Regions from separate parts of the Kineococcus gypseus genome, predicted to be linked through region 2. Evidence: riboswitches for the same ligand, from Rfam matches in the RefSeq annotation. Region 2 holds a riboswitch; the other holds the start of a gene.

Region 1 (3,289 bases), on a different contig from region 2:
CGGCTGCGGGTGCCGCAGCAGGTGCTCGCCGGCACCGACTGACGCGCGGCACCGGTCGGCACTGATCGGCACTGCGCGGCAACGGGCGGTCCGGCGCACCGGCCGCCCCCCGCCCGGGGGCAGCGGCCGGGCGCGGTGCCGCCGGGCGGTGGGCGCCCGTCGTGGGAAGATGCCGGGGTGCGCCCGTCACGAACGCCGAACGCGCCCGGAGCCGTGCGCGAGGAGGTCACCCCATGACGATGCTGATGGGTGAGGACGGTCCCGCCCGGCTGGCGCGGGCCTTCCCGCTGGCGCGCCGGCGCGCCGGCGGCGGCGCCGGGGGGGCGGGAGGACCCTCGGGGCCGGGCGGCACCCGCAAGGTGCACCGCAACGACTGGGTGCGCTCGCGGCCGGCGTCCGCGGTGCGCTCGGGCCTGCAGCGGGTGCTGCTGACCCCGCTGATGCGCGCGGAGCTGCGCATCGAGGTGCGCGGGGTGGAGGCGCTGGACGCCCTGGGGGGCCCGGCGGTGATCGTGGCCAACCACTCCTCGCACCTGGACACCCCGGTGCTGCTGGACGCGCTGGGCCCGCGGCGGCGGCGGCGGGTGGCGGTGGCCGCGGCGGCGGACTACTTCTTCGACGTCTGGTGGCGCTCGGCGCCCTCGGGGCTGGTCATCGGCACCTTCCCGCTGGACCGGCGCGGCGGCCGGGGCGCGAACACGTCCTCGCAGCTGCTCGCGGACGGCTGGAGCCTGGTGATCTTCCCCGAGGGCGGGCGCAGCTACACCGGGGAGATGCGCCCCTTCAAGAAGGGCGCGGCCTACCTGGCGCTGGAGGGGGGCGTGCCCGTGGTGCCGGTGGCGCTCCGCGGCACCTACGAGGCGATGCCGCCGCGGCAGAACTGGCCCTCGCGGGGTCGCCCGCGCATCAGCGTGACCTTCGGCGAGCCGCTGCACGGTCGTCCGGGCGAGCGCGCCGGGGACTTCACCCCGCGCATCGAGGAGGCCGTGGCCAAGCTGCTCGCCAACAGCTGAGCCCCCTCCCCCCGCCGGCGCGCCGGGGCGCGACGCGGACGCCGCGCGGGCGTGAAGTGCGTCACAGTCGGCCGCGCCCGGTGGCGGGACGCCGGGCCCGCGGCACCACCCGGATGACGGGACGGTGTACGTCCGGCTCCGCTCTTGTTACGGTCGGCGGGCTCCCGACACCTCGGGGGCCCGTCGCGGGGACACGCCGAGTCCTGCCCGCTCCGCGCCGGAACAGTGATCTACGGGCAGGAGCGGGGGACCCATGGTTCCTCGGACGCCCACCGCGCACCGCGCGGCAGGGGTCCTCGGGGTGAAGCCGCCGAGAGGCGGCCGGGTCAACAACCTTCGACCCGAACCCGACAGCTGACCTCGCAGGCGTTGGAGGTCTCGATGCCCGCGTCGTCCCGCCCTGCCCCCGCGCGCCTGCGCACCCTGCGCCGCGCCCTGCTGACCACCGCCGCCGCCGGTGCCGCCGCCGCCGCGGTGCTCACCCCGGCCTCCGGCGCCTCCGCCGCTCCCCTGGAGGAGTGGGACCGCCTCGCCCAGTGCGAGTCCGGCGGCCGCTGGAACATCAACACCGGCAACGGCTACTACGGCGGCCTGCAGTTCAGCCCGCGCACCTGGACCGGGTTCGGCGGCGGGCAGTTCGCCCCGCGCGCCGACCTGGCCACCCGCGAGCAGCAGATCGTCACCGCCGAGCGCGTGCTCGCCCAGCAGGGCTGGCGCGCCTGGCCGTCCTGCTCGCGCAAGCTGGGCCTGCGCGGCCTGGCGGACCCGGTGGGCGTCGAGCAGGCCCTGCTGCGCCCGGCGCCCGCCCCGGCGCCGGCCCCGGCGCCCGTGATGGCCCCGCCGCTGGCCGTGCCGCCGCCGCCCGCTCCCCCGGCCCCCGCCCCGGCCCCCGCTCCGGCTCCGGCCCCGGTCGTGCAGTTCGCCCCGGCGCCGCCGCCCGCCCCGGCCGCGCGCACCCACACCGTCGCGCCGGGCGAGACGCTGTACCGCATCGCCGTGAACAACGGCGTGGTCGGCGGCTACCGCGTCCTGCACGACGTCAACCGCGGGATCATCGGCGACGACCCCGCGCGCATCGTCGTGGGCACGGTGCTCGTCCTGCCCTGACGCGCGCCCGCACCCCCGCGACAGCCCCCGGCGCCCCGCGCCCGGGGGCTGTCGCGCGCCCGGGCCCGGGGAGCACCCTGGGGGCGTGGCCGTCCCGGACGAGCTGAGCGTCACCCCCACCGCCCACCTGGGCGCGCAGCGCCTGCGCGAGGTGCGCGCGCTGCTGGACGAGGCCTTCGCCGGCGACCTCGACGACGAGGACGTGCGCCACGCCCTGGGCGGCCTGCACGTGCTGGCCGTGCTCGACGGCCGGCTGACCGGGCACGCCGCCCTGGTGCAGCGCTCCCTGCTGGTCGCCGGGCGGTGGGTGCGCGCCGGGTACGTCGAGGCGGTCGCCGTGGACCCCGCCCACCAGCGCCGCGGCCTGGGCTCGGCGCTGATGGGCGTGGTGGAGGGCCTGGCCGCGCGCGCCCACGAGGGCGCCTTCCTCGGCGCCTCCGAGGAGGGCGCGCTGCTGTACCGGCAGCGCGGCTGGCGCCCGTGGCTGGGCCCCTCCGGCGTGCTGGCCCCCGACGGGCCGCGCCCCACCCCCGACGACGACGGCTGCCTGCACGTGCACGACCCCGCCGGGGCGTGGGACGTCACCGCGCCGCTGGTGTGCGACTGGCGCGACGGCGACGTGTGGTGAGCGCCCTAGGGTGCTGCCGAGCCGTCCGACCGCCGAAGGAGCCCGCGTGCCCCCCACCCCGCCGTCCCTGCCGGGCCTGCCGCCGCTGACCTGGCACGGCGAGCCCGCCGCCGTGGAGCACGACGAGGCGCGCGGCCGGCTCTCGATCACCGCCCGGGCGGGCACGGACTGGTTCAACGACCCGCTGGGCGAGGCGGTCGACCTCAGCGCCGCGGCGCTGCTGCTCACCCCGCCCGAGGGCGACTACAGCCTCTCCGCGCGCGTGCGCGTCGCCTTCGCCGACACCTTCGACGCGGCCGTGCTCGTGCTGCACCAGGACGAGCGGCACTACGCCAAGCTGTGCTTCGAGCGCTCCCCGCAGGGGCGGGCCACGATCGTCTCGGTGGTCACCCGCGGCACCTCCGACGACGCGAACTGCGTGGTGGTCGACGGCGACGAGGTGCACCTGCGGATCGTGCGCACCGGTCGGGCGCACGCCTTCCACCACTCCACCGACGGCACCACCTGGCACCTGGTACGCGTCTTCCGCCTCGACGAGCGC
Region 2 (3,289 bases):
CCAGCAGCGTGCGCGGGTGCACCTCGCCCCACTTCAGGTGCACCGACAGCTGCGAGGTGCCCGCCAGGTCGGGGCGGTCGCGGTCGTGCTCGTAGCCCTCGAGCCCGTCGGCCAGGAACGCGCGCCAGCGCTCCCGCGCGGCGCCCTCACCGGCGGGCGGCAGCCGCAGCGCGCCCAGGTCGGGCTCGTCCGGCCAGTGCGCCCCGCCCACGCCCTCGCCGCCGCCGCGCACCCAGCGCGCGCCGGCGGGGGAGCCGGCCGGGGCCGGCCAGCCGTGCGCGGCCCAGGCGCGGGCGAAGGGGGTGAAGACCTGGAAGGGGCGCCCGGCACCGGTGAGCACCGAGCCGGGCCCGACCGCGTAGGCGGTGCCGGTGCGCACCAGCTCCACCCCGGCGCCGGCCAGCGCCGCCTCGACGGCCTCGTCGCGCCGGCGCCCGTGCGGGCCGGTGTCCGCGGCCACGTGCACCCGCGCGGCGCCGGCGCGCGCGGCCACCCGCGGCAGCACCCGGACCGGGTCGCCGCGCTCGACGACCAGGCGACCGCCCAGGGACTCGTCCAGCGCGCGCAGCGAGCGCAGCAGCCAGGCGCGGCGCACGTCCCCCGACGGGCCCCACAGCGCGGGGTCCACGACGAACAGGGGCAGCACCTCGCCGTCGGCGGCGGCCGCCAGCAGGGCCGGGTTGTCGGCCAGCCGCAGGTCGCGGCGGAACCACATCACGCTCGTGCTCGCGCGGCTCACCCGGCGGACGCTAACGCCGCGCCCGCGCCCGCGCGACGCGGCGGTCCCCGGCAGCGCCGGACCGGTGCGGTCCGCGGTGCCCATGACGGAGAATGAGGACCGTGAGCGACCTCATCGACACCACCGAGATGTACCTGAAGACGGTCTTCGAGCTGGAGGAGGAGGGCATCGTGCCGATGCGCGCCCGCATCGCCGAGCGGCTGCACCACTCCGGCCCCACCGTCTCGCAGACGGTGGCGCGCATGGAGCGCGACGGGCTGCTGCACGTGGGCACCGACCGCCGCCTGGAGCTCACCGACGCCGGGCGCGCCAAGGCCATGCGCGTCATGCGCAAGCACCGCCTGACCGAGCGGCTGCTCACCGACGTCATCGGGCTGGACTGGTCGCTGGTGCACGAGGAGGCGTGCCGCTGGGAGCACGTCATCTCCGAGGAGGTCGAGCGGCGCCTGGTCGACATCCTCGACCACCCGCACTCCTCGCCCTACGGCAACCCGATCCCCGGGCTGGGGGAGCTGGGCGAGAGCGGCTCGGAGGAGGACTTCCGCGCCGGCGTGCAGCCGCTGACCGCCCCCGCCCTGGACGGGCGCCGCGTCGTGGTGCGCCGGCTGGGCGAGCCGCTGCAGACCGACGTGCAGCTGCTCTCGCGCTTCGCCGGCGCCGGCCTGCGTCCGGGCGCGGAGGTCGTCGCCCGCTCCGCCGCGGGCGGCTACGAGGTCTCCGTCGGCCCGGCCGTCCTCGAGCTCAGCAGCGCCCAGGCCTCGCACCTGTTCGTCGCCGCCGGGGACTGACCCGCAGCCGGTCCCGCGACCGGTCCCGCGACCGCTCGCGGGCCGGCGCGCGCGTCGCCGGCGCGTCACGCGGGCGCCACGTGGTCGTCACCGCTCCGTGACACGGGGGCCCTGGACGGGTTATGGTCCACCCGCTTCCGTGAACGTTCACTCGGAGGCCCTCGCACGGACGCCGAGCCCTGCCACCGCGACGAGGTCCCACGCACACGTGTGGCAGGGACGGGGGAACCAATTTCCCGGGCACGACCCCACGGCCAGCCGGGCCGGGGGTGCGGGTCCTAGGGGTGAAGCCGGTGAGAACCGGCCGGGCGATGCTCCCGCCCGAACCCGACAGCTCACCTCGCAGGCGTCGGAGAGGCACACCACCGTGACGAACACCGTCCCGGCGCGCCACCGCGCCCCCGTCCGCCCCCTCACGCCCCTCACCGGCCTCGGCCGCGCCCTGGGCCGCCGCGCCGGCGACGCCGGCCGCGCCGGCGTCGTGGCCGCCGCCGCCGGCGGCCTGCTGGTCTCCGGCGCCCTGCCGGCCGGTGCCGCGCCGGCCGCGGCCCCCGCCGCGGGCGCCGTCACCACCAGCGTCAGCACCGGCCTCGGCTCCGCCGTCGGCTCGGCCTTCGGCACCGCGGTCGTCGGCGTGGTCTCCGCGCCCGCCGCGGCCACCGCGGCCACCGCCGCGGCCGCCGCCTTCAGCGCGGTGCCCACCCCGGCGCCGCCGCCCCCGCCGGCCCCCGTGCTCGTGCAGCGCGCGCAGCGCTCCGCGGCCGACGCCCCCGTCGTGGAGACCTCGGTGGACCGCGCCGCCCTCGACGAGGCGCGCCGCGTCGAGGTCCAGGTCGTCGCCGCCCCGGCGCCGGCCCCGGCGCCCGCCCCGGCCCCCGCGCCGGCCCCGTACCTCGCGCCCGCCCCGCCGACGCCGGCCCCGCCGGTGCTGCCCCCGCCGCCGGCCCCGGCCGTGCCGCTGGGCCAGCGCGTCCTGGACGTGGCCGACGACTACGCCGGCACGCCGTACGTGTACGGCGGCACCACCCCGGCCGGCTTCGACTGCTCCGGCTACACCAGCTACGTCTTCCGCCAGCTCGGCGTGGAGCTGCCGCGCACCGCGAACGCCCAGCTGGGCGCCAGCGCCCGCATCAGCCGCGCCGAGGCCGTCCCGGGCGACCTGGTCTTCTTCACCAGCGGCGGCCGCGCCTTCCACGTGGGCATCTACGCCGGCGGCAACCAGATGTGGGACTCCCCGCGCGCCGGCAAGCCCGTGCAGCTGCGCGCGATCTGGAGCGACGCGGTCACCTTCGGCCGCGTGGCGCCCGTCGTCTGACGCGGCACCGGACCGCACCACGAGCACGCACCGCGGCAGCGCCGCGCCGCAGCGGGCCCGGCACCTCGGGGGTGCCGGGCCCGCTGCCGCGTGCGCGCCGTTCGCGGCAAAGGCGTGTCCCCGCGGGCCCTGCCGACGTACAGTGCGCTCACGACGACGGGAGGAGGTGCGCAGGACGTGTCCAGCCCCGCAGCCGCGCGCCGTCCCGGACCCGTGGCCCCCGGCCCGGCCCTGCCCCCGATGACAGTGGGGGTACCCGTGGTGCGCCGCTGCGCGCACGTGCGCCAGCACGTGCACCATGCCGCGCACGTCGTCGCTCCCAGAGGCGTCGTCCCCACCGGGGACGGCGCCTCTCGTCGTCCGTGGAGGTGCTTGTGCGAACCCTCGTGCTGAACGCCGGCTACGAACCGCTCGCGGTGGTGTCCTTCCGCCGGGCGCTCGTCCTCG

The links. Region 2 has a riboswitch for cyclic di-AMP ahead of ACRYMN_RS01285 (C40 family peptidase). Riboswitches for the same ligand answer to the same signal wherever they lie in the genome.
Region 1: it holds a riboswitch for cyclic di-AMP, as region 2 does, so the genes downstream of both, ACRYMN_RS20200 (LysM peptidoglycan-binding domain-containing protein) here and ACRYMN_RS01285 (C40 family peptidase) in region 2, are expected to answer to the same signal.

What each region holds. Positions count from the first base shown of each region.
Region 1 is NZ_JBJLRD010000087.1:5,549-8,837, reverse strand. Features, by position in the region: gene ACRYMN_RS20205 (lysophospholipid acyltransferase family protein) at 234-1,013, shown strand; cyclic di-AMP (ydaO/yuaA leader) riboswitch at 1,270-1,397, shown strand; gene ACRYMN_RS20200 (LysM peptidoglycan-binding domain-containing protein) at 1,395-2,120, shown strand; gene ACRYMN_RS20195 (GNAT family N-acetyltransferase) at 2,206-2,748, shown strand; gene ACRYMN_RS20190 (DUF1349 domain-containing protein) at 2,795-3,289, shown strand, end outside.
Region 2 is NZ_JBJLRD010000002.1:127,378-130,666, forward strand. Features, by position in the region: gene ACRYMN_RS01275 (cryptochrome/photolyase family protein) at 1-739, opposite strand, end outside; gene ACRYMN_RS01280 (iron-dependent transcriptional repressor DtxR) at 841-1,527, shown strand; cyclic di-AMP (ydaO/yuaA leader) riboswitch at 1,757-1,889, shown strand; gene ACRYMN_RS01285 (C40 family peptidase) at 1,895-2,842, shown strand; gene ACRYMN_RS01290 (HNH endonuclease) at 3,217-3,289, shown strand, end outside.